One region of the Paenibacillus anseongensis genome, then DNA from elsewhere that is predicted to be linked to it. Evidence: riboswitches for the same ligand, from Rfam matches in the RefSeq annotation. Region 1 holds a riboswitch; each other region holds the start of a gene.

Region 1 (4,939 bases):
AACCGTTTTCTGCTCCGCATGGGTCTTCTGCATAAGCCAATACGTGATGCTGATCACGGCACAGGTGAATCGCCTCAGCTAAAGACCATGCCCCATTAGGGTCAAGGGTAATTCTGGCTTGAGGGAAACGTTCCGCCAGCGCAGTGACCGCTTCAATCTCCTCCTCACCGCGTAGGACGCCACCTTTTAACTTAAAATCATTAAAGCCATATCGTTGATACGCCGCTTCGGCAAGTTTCACGACGGCTTCAGGTGTAAGCGCTTCCTCATGACGCAGTCGAAACCAATCATTCGCAGCATCCTCTGCACTCAGGTACGGAAGGTTTGTCCGATTCCGGTCCCCAACATAGAACAAGTAGCCTAACATCTCTACTTTATCGCGCTGTTGACCTTCTCCTAGCAGTGCTGCAACCGGAACATCCAGGAATTTACCTAAGAGATCAAGTAGTGCTGCTTCCAATGCCGTAACGGCGTGTATCGTGATGCGAAGATCAAAAGTCTGCAAACCGCGTCCTCCTTGATCCCGATCAGCGAATTGCTTGCGAACTTTCGTAAGAATGTTATTGTATTGACCGATCGATTGACCGATTACCAGTGGGCTCGCGTCTTCAAGCGTTTTACGAATATTCTCGCCGCCCGGTACTTCACCTACGCCCGTATGACCTGCACTGTCTCTGAGAATTACGATGTTACGTGTAAAGAATGGAGCATGCGCTCCACTAAGATTGAAGAGCATGCTATCATGCCCTGCAACTGGAATTACTTTTAGTTCGGTAATGATTGGCGTACTGGAAGCTTGATTTCTCGATGGCTCATTTAGCAGTTCTTGTTTCATGTCTGATCTCTCCCTTTCATGTGGATGAATACCAGTTTAATGAAGATGACAACTAATTAGCTTACCTTAAGTTAAATTGTACCACGTCCTCTAGCTCCTAAGTACTTAAATAACTTATATTCACATATTTTTGTTAGGGAATAGTATGCGCTCGCTCGCCGGAGAGGAAGTTGACATTATGGTTCATTATAAAAAAATGAAAATTGACGGTTGGGAGTTATTTTTTCGCCAAGCCGGGAGTCCATACAACCCAACCATCATCCTTCTTCATGGTTTTCCAAGCTCATCCCATATGTTCAGGGATTTAATTCCTCAACTCACAGACCACTTTCATATCATTGCTCCTGACTATCTTGGATACGGAAATAGCAGTATGCCTTCCACAGAAGAATTTGCTTACACCTTCGAGAATCTATCCATTCTGATTGAAAAATTAGTTGATAATCTCTGTATTTCTCATTTTATTTTGTACACCCATGACTATGGAGGTCCTATCGGATTCAGACTGGCCGTAAGAAATCCTCACCGTATTCTAGGATTCGTTATTCAGAATGCCGTAGTTAGTGAAAACGGATTAGGGAAACCGTTCGATCTCTTCAAAGCCCTCTGGGCGGATCGAAATCCTGCAACCGAAGCGGCCTTTGCTCAGCTTGCAACCTTTCATTTTACGAAAATGCAGTATGTTACGGGCGTGTGTCATCCCTACCGGATTAGTCCCGATGGTTATTTAATGGACCAGTTATTTTTGGATCGACCCGGCAATAGCCAAATTCAGTTGGAATTGGGTTACGATTATCGGACCAACGTCGAACAATATCCTGTTTGGCAGCAGTACTTGCGAACTTATCAACCTCCTACGCTTATAACCTGGGGCAAAAATGATTTTATTTTTACGGTGCAAGGGGCTCTTGCTTTCGGAGAACTATTAACGTGTGTGGAAACTCACTTTTTATGCGGGGGCCATTTTGTATTGGAAGAGCAAAGCCAGCAAGTTGCGGAGCTGATCAAGCGTTTTTTTGGCCGTATCTATTCATGAGAAAAAACAAAAAAGGAGCTGCCGCAAGGCAAGCTCCTTCTCTATTGTTGAAGATCGTTAAATGGTATGACTGATATACGCTCTGAGGCTAGGATACGGACCACTGAAAATATGCGCCATGGCTACGATAAAGGTGAGGTGATCCTGTAAAATTTGGAGCGTGGTTCCGACGCGATGGGCTAGCGATAGTTCAACCGCTAATTCCTTTTCTGAACTCAGTTGTTTAAGCAGCTCATTGTTTAGAGCGACCGTTTTGCTAATTTCCATTAACGTCTGTGTTTCGACGTCTGATGGCCGGTAAGCCAAATTCGGAAATTGAATGTCGTACGTCTCCAACCGCTGTTTCAAATGGAGAATCTCATGTTGACGCTGTACGGAATCGTTGGCTCTCTTCCATGGAAGAAGATTCTTCCATTCTTTGGTTACTTTCATAAGCAGCATGTCTAGTTCCTCCTATTTTCTCTAGAAGAGAAAAAGGAAGCGAGGGATATAGAACCTCAAATCACATTGTTCTATTGAATGTTTCTATCCATTTCTTTCTACGCTGACGAAGTTAGCTGACGGATTCGGGTTGAAAGTTAACCCTAACACTTTACATGTGTACTCACCCCAGGAAACTTGGTTCCCCCGCTTCTTTAATCTAAAGAATTAAGCGTATTTTATCAATTTACTCCAATGTATAAAGAGAAGCAATAGTAATATTTTCTTATCTATTCTATGTCCTTAGTCATACATCCCTTGTAACCATAACATGATCCGATCTACTACCTCCATATATCTTTGCCCAACAAGCAATCCGGTGTGAGTCGTATCCCAAAGTCCTGTATATTCAGCATGGAGATGCTCCGCTGTCGCCTTTCCCCGCCGATCATCCTCTTCACTATTAATTGCTTTAATAACCAAGGCTGGATGAACCATCAAACTGCTGTCTATCGATATTCCACCATTTGCCCCCAAAGAGAAATAAAAATCGTTAAATGCTTGTAATGACTCCACAGTTATATACTTTCTCTGAAAATCAATGTCATCCGCTGATTCATCTATACTGGAATTCTCTTCTCGGGATGGTGCGGGCATTAAAACGCCTGTTGTCATTGCAGCTATTTCTTTGTAGGGTACAGCTTCATAAACTTCCTTACTTATGCTTGTATCGATCACCACTAAGCCTGCAAGTTCGTTGGTTTCAGCCAGCTTCTGGCTCAAAATTCCTCCCATGCTAAATCCTATGAGAATCGGTGGAACCTCACACTCGGCGAAAACCTCTTTCATATCCTCCAAATAATCTTCGAATGTTACATTTGTCAAATCGAGCACTCTACTTTTGTAGTGACCTCTCAAATTCATAACATAACAATTCCATCCCTTGTTTATAAAGTGTGGGATGTATTTGCTCCACATCCAACTGCCCGTGTAGGCACCGTGTACAAATAAAAGCGGAGGTCTTTTGGAGGCTCCCTTCGGTAGCTCATCTCCCTCGAAAATTTCTATACATAGATCATTTTCTCCGATATATTTCACACGATGATCTGGCAAATCTTTTGTATAATCTTTCATGATCAGTTTCACCTCATTATATAGTTTGACATCAAACTATTGGTTTAAAAAAATTTAAAAATTGTTATAAATTTTCGTTAGAATTCTCAGTAATTCTTCCTTTTCTTTATCTGAAATGTCCATGTAAAATACATCTAACATTTTTTCTGAGATGGTTTCAAATATAGGTCTCAGTTCCTCCCCTTTTGGCGTTAAGGCAACATAGACGACCCTTGAGTCAACGGTGTCCCTTTCCTTAGTTACGTATCCGAGCCGGACCAATTTGTCGACAAGTGCAGTCACAGTAGACTTATCTCTATCAATTTTCTTGGCAATCTCAGCCATAGTCAATCTAGGCATCTTAAATAGAGCAAAGATAATATCCCCATGTGAAATGGCAATATCGTCGACCTCATATTTCGCCATCTCGGCTATGATAAACCGATTGGTCTTTTCTCTAATTCTGGAAATAATTGACACAGCATCTGTTGGTTTCATATTCACATTATAGTTTGACGTCAAACTAATGTCAATCATATATTCGAGGCAGCCGATCAAACTAGCCGGCTGCCTCGAACCTTGTCACAAATCCACTTTATATATACAAGGAACGCCCTCCATATCAGAGGTAAAGATGATAAATGTGCCATCTGGAGAAAAAGCCGGGTGCGGGTGGGCATCCTGTGTGTTGCCATATGACTTCCAACTGGTACCATGGGAGCATAGCCGCTTTTCTTGTCTCTGTTCTACATCCACTAAATAGATGAAGTGCTGCTCGGGCAGCTGCCCGTCCCCGACGATCATCGTATGATTGGCATTCGAAATAAAGTGGCAATACTTGGAGCAATTCATCCAGACTTCTTCCACTAATGTCTCTGAGTCCATGAAACGGATACTTTCGTGATAGAGATCATCTTTATGCCGGTACACATAAGCGAATCTAGAGCCATCAGCAAGCCAATATTCATGCGTGATGAGCTCATCATGCGTCTGTTCCTTCGCACAGCGCAGCCGCGTCCCGTCCTTTTGGACTAGCCAGAGTCTGGCATCAATCAGATGTCCAGGACCTTCATGACAAAATAAAAGGGTCGATGGGTCATTGGGACGAATTTGCGGATGCCCGAGCCAGCAGTCCAGCTCCTCAAACGCGATATGGCTGGTTCGCTGTTCGATATCCAGGTAGATGATTCGGCAGTGCGGTTTCGCTGCCCATTGGGGTTCGAAGTTGGACCAGTCCCCTTTGCCTGGTACGACATCCTTTTCATTGATTTCGACCAGTACGAGATACTTGTCATCTGAGCTGAGACCGGGATTGGCATTGGATTTCCAACCTGCAGGTGTCGTATAGAGAACGTCTTCCATCAGCGTCGTCATATTCAATCGCATAATTCGCTGATCTCTGCAATAAATCAAGTAGTTGTCGTCACTCGTCAGACTGCAGCTGAAATCGTGAATATCGGGCCCTTCTGTTAATTGCAGGGCCGTTCCATCGTTGAGATTCATCCGGTAAAGCTGACGGGATCCCTCTCGCTCGC
Region 2 (4,939 bases), on a different contig from region 1:
TTTCAAAAATGCAAAGCAGCCCAAGGAAGTGCTGGCGCAGGTTCCTTTGGACCGCTTACTCATCGAGACGGATGCTCCTTATTTGACCCCGCATCCTTTCCGCGGCAAGCGCAATGAATCGGCTTATGTTCGGTTGGTGGCTGAAACGGCCGCGGAAATCAAGGGCATAAGTCTGGAAGAACTTGCAGAAATAACGACAAACAACGCCATTGCCTTGTTAGGTCTCAAGTAAAGCATTTTTTGCAAATTTTCGTCGTAGAAAAACTCCGCAGCTGAGCGAGATAAAGAGGAAGCCGATGAGCGGCACGACAATGTAGATAAGTGAAGATCGAATCATGAACGGAATCGAAAGCATACATAACTCTAGCAGCAAGGCTGACCAAATGATGAAGGCTAGGGAGCCGGCTTTCAACTGACGGTTAAGCGGGTACATGTCGAGCCAAAAGGTATAGCGGTGTGAACGCTCAAGTGGCGTTAGCTGAACCATGGAAATAATCAAAGCGATAAAGAAGATGAGCAGTCTCGCGGTACTGCTGCTTGAAACGGCGATGGCTAATGTGCCTAGTAAGGATATACGTAGGACAATCGCGAATAGCTCCGTACGTAGAAATGTTTTCATATATATGTAGAGATAGGCAGCATCCTGTTTAAAAGGAATAAATCTTGTGACCCCGCTGATCCAGCTTCGGCGGGCTATTCGCGTTCCCAATTGCGGAACATCCACGAACCAGTTGAAAAAGGCATATAGTCGTGCCTGCTGCTGCCTTTCCTTCGCAATGAGATAATCCCATCCGATGTAGTATTTGGATACGTAATGCGTAGCTGTTAACCAAGCCAGTGTAAGTACAAGAGCGGCTCCGCTTGCCCATAGAACGCTTGTCAGAAATTGCAGAGATATCAGGACGGCTGTTGCCAGCCAGCGGAAGCTAACAGAAACCCTTCTTGCCCGCTCATGAGTGAATCGGCTTTCTTGCCAGCTCGCCAATAAATGGCCTACCTTCATTAATAGAAGCAAGGCAAGCATCCATAAGAAATGCTGCTCATCGCGACCAAGGCAGTGATGATACAAGGGCCATAGGACGACCCATGCCAGAAATGTCCAGAAGGCTTGCAGCACTAAGCTGTACATGAATCCGCCGCGGAAGTAAGGACCCATCTGATGTTCAACGCGCAGCAGAAACATACGGTCTGCACTTCTGGCTAGAGTGCGAATGGGGCTTGAGGCTAACAAAGGTACCAGCAGCAAAAGGACGATCCACAGATAAGGATAATCTGTCGGAAGGCGCTGTAGTATTTTTGCATAATAATAGGAAGAAAGGATGACAAGAAATAGCAGGAAGCCAAAAAAATTGCTGCGCGCTGCATATTGCAGGTAACCCATGGATTCCTTCATATAATGTTCAAATCTCTTCTGCCATAGGGCACGGGTATCCATGTCCATCGCCTTCATACCAATTCTCCTTTTACAAGCTTATAAAAGATGTCGTCCAATGACGCTTGCTGGAGTCCTGTCTGCTGACGTAATTCGACTAAATCGCCTTGGGCGACCATATGTCCTTTGTGCAGGACGACATAGTTATCGCAATATTTTTCAATCGTAGACAAAATATGCGAGGATATGAGAAATGACGCGCCGCGCCGCTTCATTTTGACCATCAACTCCAGCAATGAGCGTATGGCTAGCGGATCGAGCCCGAGAAAAGGCTCATCAATGATGTAGAGAGAAGGTTCGATCAGGAATGCGTTCATGATCATGACCTTTTGCTTCATCCCTTTGGATAAATGGCTTGCAAAAGAGTTGAGCTTGTCCTGCATGTGGAACTGCTCGAGCAGCGCTTGTGAGCGGGAGAGATAGTCATCCTTCGTTAAGCCGTAAGCCATGGCGGTTAACTCCAGATGCTCACGAATTGTAAGCTCTTCATATAGCTCTGGACTTTCAGGCACATAAGCGTAAGTGGCACGGTAAGGCAGTGGATCTTCGGCCAGCGTCAAACCGTTAATTTTTATAGAACCCCTTTGTGGTTGAAGCAGTCCAAGGATGTTCTTGATGGTCGTACTTTTTCCTGCGCCGTTCAAACCAATTAATCCCATCATTTCACCTTGACGGATAGAAAATGTGAGGTCGTGAAGAACAGGTTTATTTGGTAAATATCCCCCGAATAAAGCGTCAACTTGTAATATGGGACCCATCTCAGTGCCTCCCTAAATAGCTAATTATTGGAATTTAGATACGTGTTTCATACCTGATAATTATAAACAAATTTAGTTTCGAAGCCTAGTTTAAGAGTGAAAACACGAAGAAACTTAGTATTCGTACGTTATAATGAGTTAAATGTAGATAAAAGGTGGTTTTATTTTAAAAATAAGCTATTTTTAATCGATTTAGCCCTTTTTAGTAGGTGTTAATCCCTTTACAGGCAGAGATTAACAGCGTAATATACTTTTCATAATAACTTAATAACCAATTTGCCATTTTTCCATTCGCTGAGTTCCAATTATGGGAACGGGGGAACCACTGTTAACTTATAAAGCGGTATCGCTGACGAAGTAAACAGAGTGAGTAACAGGGGTGAATCTTGGACGTTGAACGAAAGTTTACGTCTGAGTAGGGCGACTCTCACGTCCGAATCCGTCAGCTAACCTCGTAAGCGTAAGAGAGGTAACGATTGTCGTGCGTGCTATTTGTGTATTTTTACTATGCAAACTAAGCCAGCGAGAAGAGTCCTCTTCTTGCTGGCTTTTTGTCCCCATAAGGACCTTTAACTGTTTCGGACGACTAATCGTAACCCGGAATTCATAGGATGATGAATAGCAAAGCGGGGTGGGACGACCAGAACGCAGCTGTTTCCAAACAACTGCTGATGGACGACACGTTAAGTTAAATTAAAAACCTTAGTCGCGTCAAATTTAATCATGCTGTAACCTGGCGGCGAGGCTTTGAAGGAGGACCGAAGAAGTGGGCAGTATCTCTTTTAGCGAGACCCATGTAAAACGATCATCCAGCATGTCCTTCGCATTGCGATGGAAGCATGAAAACTTGCGTTTGATTTTAAGCCTGGCTATAATCTCAATCGCAATGACTTTCATGTTTTTGGTGTTGTTGTACGGTACGGCTACCAAGAGCGTATCCGTGGTTGTGAATGGACAAGAAACCGTTGTGCATACGAAGCAATGGGTCCTGCAACGCCTACTGGATGAACAAGCCATAACGATTGGTGAACACGATGAAATATCTGCAGACCCTACGGCTACAATCAAGGGCGGGGACAAATTCGTCATCGAACACGCTTCTCCAATTCAATTGACTGCTGATGGAAAGACCACCACTGTTTACACAACTGCAAGAACGGTTGAAAGTGCATTGCAACGTTTACATATTGCACTTGGGGAGCACGATAAGCTGACTCCCGAACCGACAGCCTCTTTGGGATCAGGCGATGAAATCAAAATCGTCCGTGTGAAAAAAGAGACGGAAGAAGTAACAGAGCCGATTGCATTCGACACGGAAAAGAAAAATGATGCATCGTTGCTTAAGGGTAAAGAGCAGGTCGTTCAAGAAGGTAAAGAGGGCGTACTTCTGAAAAAGAAAGAGAAGACTTACGAAGATGGCGTATTAGTTGCAGAAGCTGTTGTAGGTCAAGAAGTACAGGAACAAAGCGTTAAAAAAGTTGTGTCCGTTGGCACGAAAAATCCCGTTGTCGTTCTATCGGCATCATCCCCTAGTGTGGATGAGGTCTCTAAGAATGGTGTGACATTCGGGTATAAACAAATCCTCAAGAACGTGAAGCTCACGGCTTATTCAGCGGGAGCGGATTCGACAGGGAAAGCCGAAGGGACTCCTGGGTATGGGAAGACCTATACAGGAACGACAGTTACTGAGGGCAGAACGATTGCGGTAGATCCGAAAGTTATCCCACTGGGATGGTGGGTTTACATTGAGGGCGTTGGTTTCCGACGTGCTGAAGATATTGGCAGCGGTGTGAAAGGCCAAATGATCGACGTCTACTTTGAAGATCATGGCTACGCCAATAAATTCGGAACGAAACAAGGGTATACGGTCTATGTCGTAGGACCGAAAAAGCCGTCTGAAAATTAACGTGTAAACGTCTGTTTCAGCGGGAACAATGTCAATATACGTTGCCAGGCAAGCAGCCTGGGCGAAAGAAGAGGGAATCCCTCTTCTTTTTCTGCGTACTGGGAAGGGAATCGATTATGATTAAAGAAGTCATCGTCGTTGAAGGCAAGGACGATACGGCCGCTATTCGCCGAGCCGTCGAGGCGGATACGATAGAGACAGGCGGCTCAGCCATCGGGCAAGCCGTATTGAAGCGCATAGCCCTCGCGCAGCAGCGCAGAGGCGTCATTATATTTACGGATCCGGATCACGCAGGTGAACGGATACGGAAGATTGTGGCAGCCAAGGTGCCGGGCTGCAAGCATGCCTTCATCACGCAGGCGCAGGCCGAGTATAAGGGCGACATTGGCGTCGAGAACGCAGCGCCGGAGATTGTCCGTGAGGCGCTCCAGAACCTGCGGACAGAGTACGACGGGGCTGTCTCGCAGCTTACGATGGAGGATCTCATAGCAGCAGGGTTGATCGTTCATCCGGAAGCAGCTTCCCGGAGGCTCGTCGTTGGCAATGCCCTTGGCATCGGCTACTGCAATGGCAAACAATTTTATAAGCGATGTGCGATGTTCCAGATCTCGCGTGAGGAATTTGAGGCAGCCTTGGAGCATCTGGAACCGAAGATATAGGGAAAGTGAAGTAAGGTGCGAGAGTGGAATTCAGAATTCAGAACCTATAGATAAATGAGGGCTACATAATGACTATACCCGGCAATGAAGTGATTGTAACAGCGGAAGATGTTGCAACACCCAGTAAAACGAAACAAATTATAAAAAAGCACAATCTTGTGCTCAAAAAGAGTCTGGGCCAGAA
Region 3 (4,939 bases), on a different contig from region 1:
TTCTCCAGCCGCTTCTCCTCCGCCTTGCGCGCAGCCTCTGCTTCAGCTCTGGCAGCATCTTTACGAGCCTGTTCCTCAGCTTTCATCGCATCCGCCTGTGCTTTCAGCCCGGCTACGATATCAGGGCTCAGCAAATCTTTGAGTGTCGCAGGTTTATCTTGCGCGCTAGGTTCAGCGGTTGTGTTTGACCATTTCTTTTTTGCCATAAAGGGTTCACCTCTGTTCCATTTCTACATCCGGTATACCCCTTTATTGTACACTTCTACTCATGCAAATGATAGGGCACCGTCGCAACGACGATATCTTTATCGGCTTGCAGCTTCGAGCGAATACGTGCGGCAGACTGGTTGTGGAGCAAGCGGTGCCACCATTTTTTCGGCATGAACTGGGGCAGGATCACCATGATCGATTGCTTTTCCGAAACATGGGTATCGACTCTTTCAATAAACTCAGCCAGCGGCTTCAAAATAGTCCGGTAACGGGATTTGAACACAACAAGCCGAACACCCGGATCCCACTTATCCCACTTCTCCTGCATCGCTTCTTCATCCTCATCCGAAAACGAGACGTAGAAGGCAATGACATTGGGAGATAACGATTTGGCATAGTTCAAAGACTGCGCCACTACGCGATGAATACCCGCTACAGGTACAATGATCACAGGTTCCTTAACGCATACCCGTTCTTGCGTGATATCAATGCGCAGTTGTTTGGCTACATCATCATAGTGATTGCTGATTTTGGTTATTCCCCAAAGCAATAGCGGCGTCACAATAATAACAATCCAAGCGCCTTCGCTAAATTTGGTGATACAGAAAATAATAAGAACGGCAAGGGAAACGATTCCCCCTAACCCATTAATAACGAACTTGCCGATCCAGCCGGCTGGACGTTCTCTGAACCATTTGCGGACCAAACCGCTTTGGGCCAGGGTAAAAGATAAAAAGACGCCAATTGCATAAAGTGGAATAAGTGCATCGGTTTTTCCTTTGAAAATGACGAGCAAAATACTTGCCAAAACACCTAACGTTACGATTCCGTAGTGAAACGACAACCGGTCTCCCCGGTACGAGAACATGCGCGGGAAGTTTTTATCCTGGGCCATAATGGACGCCAAGATCGGAAATCCGTTGAAGCTCGTATTCGCAGCCAATACCAGAATCAGCATGGTGCCAATCTGTGTGGCATAATACATGGCGCCACGGCCAAACGCCTGCTCCGTAACCATCGACAAGACCGAAGTGTGCCCATGCGGGTCAGGTGCAATTCCATAACCCAAGCTCAGCAAGGTGACGCCCCCGAAGACAATCGCCAGTAACGTACCGAGCGAAGCCAAGGTTTTCTTGGCATTCTTGACAGATGGCGTACGGAAATGCGGCACCGCATCGGAAATCGCCTCGATCCCTGTCACGGCCGAGCAGCCTGATGAAAAAGCTTTTAGAATTACAAACAAAGTCAATGAACTCGTCATCGAGCTGGGAACAACTTGGAATTCATGCATATTCATGGATCCTGTCAGCATATCGAAGATCCCTTTGCCGATCAGCAGCAAGATACACAGGATAAAAAAGTACGTTGGAATCGCGAACACCGTTCCGGATTCAGAAGTACCCCGCAAATTCAGCCAAACCATCAACCAGACCAGCACTAAGGCTATGGGGACAATGTAAGGCACCGTAACTGGGAAAGCCGACGTTATCGCCTGCACGCCTGCCGAAATCGAAACGGCAACGGTTAACGTGTAATCAATCAGCAGTGAAACCCCAGTGAGCCTTCCCGACATCATGCCCAAATTTTCCTTGGCCACCATGTAAGCTCCGCCGCCCATTGGATAGGCCTCGATCACTTGGCGATAACTTAAAACAAGAAGCATGATTAAAGCAATAATCGAGATTGCAATCGGCAATGAGAACGCAAAAGCAGCAACCCCAACAGTTGCAAGCTCTAGCAAAATTTGCTCCGTGCCATAGGCTACCGAAGACAGGGCATCTGATGACAGGATGGGCAGAGCCTTCCATACCTGCATTTTCTCAGATTCCAGCTCCGCTGATTTCAGCGGTTTGCCGAATACAATCTTTTTCAATGAGTCACTTGTCATGCTGTGAAATTCCTCCAAATAACCTAGTTTTCAGCTTGATTTCCCTTTTTTAGGCGCAAAAAAACACAAGGATAGACCTTGTGCTTAGCCACATGTTCTCCTTTCTCACGACCGCTTACGAGGTTAGCTGACGGGTTCGGGCTGCGAGAAATCTGCCCTAAAGGTAGCTGCCGCATGCGACAAAACACACCTTACTCACCCCGTTGAAACCTATGGTTCCCCCGCTTTTCTGATAAGAAAATTAAGCGAAATATTCAACTGTTAACGTACGAGTTGATACTACTCTCTTATTGGCTCATAGTAAAGGAGAGAATAATCTTAAAAAAGATTATTCCCTCCCCGCATTCATTTGATAATCCGCTTACAATGGTGTAATCCTTTCAGTATCTCTGTTTTACTAGCTTATTGTCTGATTCATTAGATTTTAGGGTGTTTTAGCAAAATTAATTTCTCACATGACGCTTTCTAGTGGCTTGTTTTTGCTTGAAAATCATCTTTTTGAAGATGAGTGGGATACCGCCAATGAGAAATAAATAGCGGGCATCGATTATTTTTTTGAGGAATGCGGCCAGCCTGCCTTTCACTTTTTTGACCTTTAGGATGCCAATCGCTTCTCCGCGACCCAGCGAGGCGACCGTGCCTTTGTAATCGTAGGCGAAAGGTCGTAATGGTTTTCCAGTCAGTGAATAGAGCAAATTTTTTGCTGTATTATAACCTTGTTGGACTGCGATTTGGGCATTGGCGGGGTATGGCGTGCCTTCCGGGCTCATGACAATCGAGCAATCTCCCGTAATAAAAACATCGGGAAACTGCAACGAACGCAAGTAGTCATCCACTTTGACTCTGCCGCGTTGGACGTGGAAGCCCGCATCTTGCAGCAAGGAATTCCCACGGACACCTCCCGACCAAATAACCGTGCCGGCAGGAATGAATTGGCCGTCTCCTAGCAGTACGCCGCCGGGCTCGCATGCCTTGATGGCGGTAGACAATTTATATTGAACCCCTTTACGGCGCATCACGTCCATGCCGTATTCCACGAGATCATTCGGCAGTCCGGGCGGCAAAGCAGTAGGCGATGCTTCGATATTGATGATCTGAACCAAGGAAGGATCGACGTCAAACATTTGGCAAAGATCAGGAATCCGGTCCGCCAACTCTCCAACAAACTCCGTGCCTGTGAAACCTGCGCCACCAACAACGATTGTCAAATATTCTTGATGCTTGGAATCCAATTTATATTTAGCGAACATATACTGTGTATGCTGACGAATGAAGCGAACACTGTTAATGCTGTTAATTGTCATCGCATACTCGCGCAATCCCGGAATACCAAAGGTTTCCGTCTCACTCCCAAGCCCCACGACCAAATAATCGTAGGTGAGGACTTCGTCCGACAGGACCACCTTTTTTTCCTCAGGTACAATCTGTTGAACCGTCGCTTTGATGAAATGAATTTTCCGCTCATCGATCAGATCCTTAATGTCTACACGCGCATTTTCATGATGATCCGTGCCAGCTGCCGGCATATGCAGATGTGTCGTCATGTAGTGATAGTCGTGTTTGTTCACCAGTGTGACCGCCACTTCATCTGCTTTGATCAGCTTCTGCAGCCTTATTGCCGTTACAAGCCCACCGTACCCCGCTCCCAGAATAACCACCTTCGGTTTACTCATCCGAATCCTCTCCTCCGATTACATCAACTTTTTTCTCTACCATCGTTGGTGAAAAAGATCGACCAAACCATTCACAGGTTGTCATGTGAAAAAAATCACATAGTCATTCAGGGCGTACACATGGTTTGGCTCATCATTAGTATATGTGCCTCTTTCTTAAAAATCACTGGAACATTGCCTAGCTTGGTCAAAAAGGGCTGCGGGGTGTGGAGTGGCATATCTGCGTGGGAGCGATGCGGGACGTAGGGCAAGAGCGCGGGGCGGGATTAAGGGAGCTCGATCGCGCGGCGGAGGCACGCTATGCGGAAACAGAGCGTTGTAGCGCCGTGGTGGGGGCGAGATGCGGGACTAAGGGAGCTGGATCGCGCGGCGGGTAGGCGCTATGCGGCACTTAGGGCGCTGGATTGCGGTGGTGGCGGGCGCGGGGGCATCAGTGCGCGGGGCTGGGGGTGATCCGGAACGTATGGCGAGAGCGCGAGGCGGGACTAAGGGAGCTGGATCGCGCGGCGGGTGCACGCTATGCAGGTCCAGGACGTTGGGCCGTGGGCGCGCGAAGCCTTGCCCCTTCTCATTGGATGAATTCCAATGGGAACGCCTTTATGAGGCCGGATTCCCGCGCTCCGTTGGATAAAATCCAACGAGGCACACCAAAATCAGCCCACAGGACGCCAATTTCCCCCTATGCATTGGATTTCGTCCAACCAAATCAGCATTTTAACGTGGAAATTGGCACTTCCATTGGATTTTCTCCAACGGGAATCCACCCGTTCACTGCTCACCCTTACCCTCAGCCTCCAACCTGGCTTTATCCTCTAAACGGCGCAAGCGAAAGCTGTTCATGCCCGCCACGCCCAACTCTTCCAGCAAGCCAAAATTCGCCCATGCGCCTACGACAGCTCCAATGCCGGGGACAAGCTGAAGCATTTTACGGAAATCAATGGTGTCCCGATATTCCTGCTGCAGCTGCTGCCAATCCACTTGATTCATATAGGCATCAGAAGGCGGAAAGCCGCTTGCGATCTTGTGCCAATTTTTGATCGTGTCTAGTAGAGCAGGCTTTTTCGCCGGACTGGAGAACGCGATTTGAAACACATACAAAATGAACAAGCGCTCTCTATAGTCCTTCGTGGAATAGCCATAGGCGTGCGCAAGCTCGAACAGAAATTTC

Evidence for each region. Region 1 has a riboswitch for cyclic di-AMP ahead of GON05_RS19220 (hypothetical protein). Riboswitches for the same ligand answer to the same signal wherever they lie in the genome.
Region 2: it holds a riboswitch for cyclic di-AMP, as region 1 does, so the genes downstream of both, GON05_RS30150 (ubiquitin-like domain-containing protein) here and GON05_RS19220 (hypothetical protein) in region 1, are expected to answer to the same signal.
Region 3: it holds a riboswitch for cyclic di-AMP, as region 1 does, so the genes downstream of both, GON05_RS28715 (APC family permease) here and GON05_RS19220 (hypothetical protein) in region 1, are expected to answer to the same signal.

The regions. Positions count from the first base shown of each region.
Region 1 is NZ_WSEM01000016.1:648,983-653,921, forward strand. Features, by position in the region: gene gudD (glucarate dehydratase) at 1-835, opposite strand, end outside; gene GON05_RS19215 (alpha/beta fold hydrolase) at 1,014-1,871, shown strand; gene GON05_RS19220 (hypothetical protein) at 1,929-2,312, opposite strand; cyclic di-AMP (ydaO/yuaA leader) riboswitch at 2,400-2,536, opposite strand; gene GON05_RS19225 (alpha/beta hydrolase) at 2,595-3,425, opposite strand; gene GON05_RS19230 (MarR family winged helix-turn-helix transcriptional regulator) at 3,480-3,902, opposite strand; gene GON05_RS19235 (oligogalacturonate lyase family protein) at 3,987-4,939, opposite strand, start outside.
Region 2 is NZ_WSEM01000032.1:59,026-63,964, reverse strand. Features, by position in the region: gene GON05_RS30165 (TatD family hydrolase) at 1-232, shown strand, start outside; gene GON05_RS30160 (ABC transporter permease) at 218-1,450, opposite strand; gene GON05_RS30155 (ABC transporter ATP-binding protein) at 1,447-2,190, opposite strand; cyclic di-AMP (ydaO/yuaA leader) riboswitch at 2,473-2,666, shown strand; gene GON05_RS30150 (ubiquitin-like domain-containing protein) at 2,957-4,096, shown strand; gene rnmV (ribonuclease M5) at 4,213-4,755, shown strand; gene rsmA (16S rRNA (adenine(1518)-N(6)/adenine(1519)-N(6))-dimethyltransferase RsmA) at 4,824-4,939, shown strand, end outside.
Region 3 is NZ_WSEM01000030.1:4,174-9,112, forward strand. Features, by position in the region: gene GON05_RS28710 (YqkE family protein) at 1-206, opposite strand, end outside; gene GON05_RS28715 (APC family permease) at 263-2,098, opposite strand; cyclic di-AMP (ydaO/yuaA leader) riboswitch at 2,196-2,356, opposite strand; gene GON05_RS28720 (NAD(P)/FAD-dependent oxidoreductase) at 2,542-3,771, opposite strand; gene GON05_RS28725 (hypothetical protein) at 4,072-4,224, shown strand; gene GON05_RS28730 (EcsC family protein) at 4,540-4,939, opposite strand, start outside.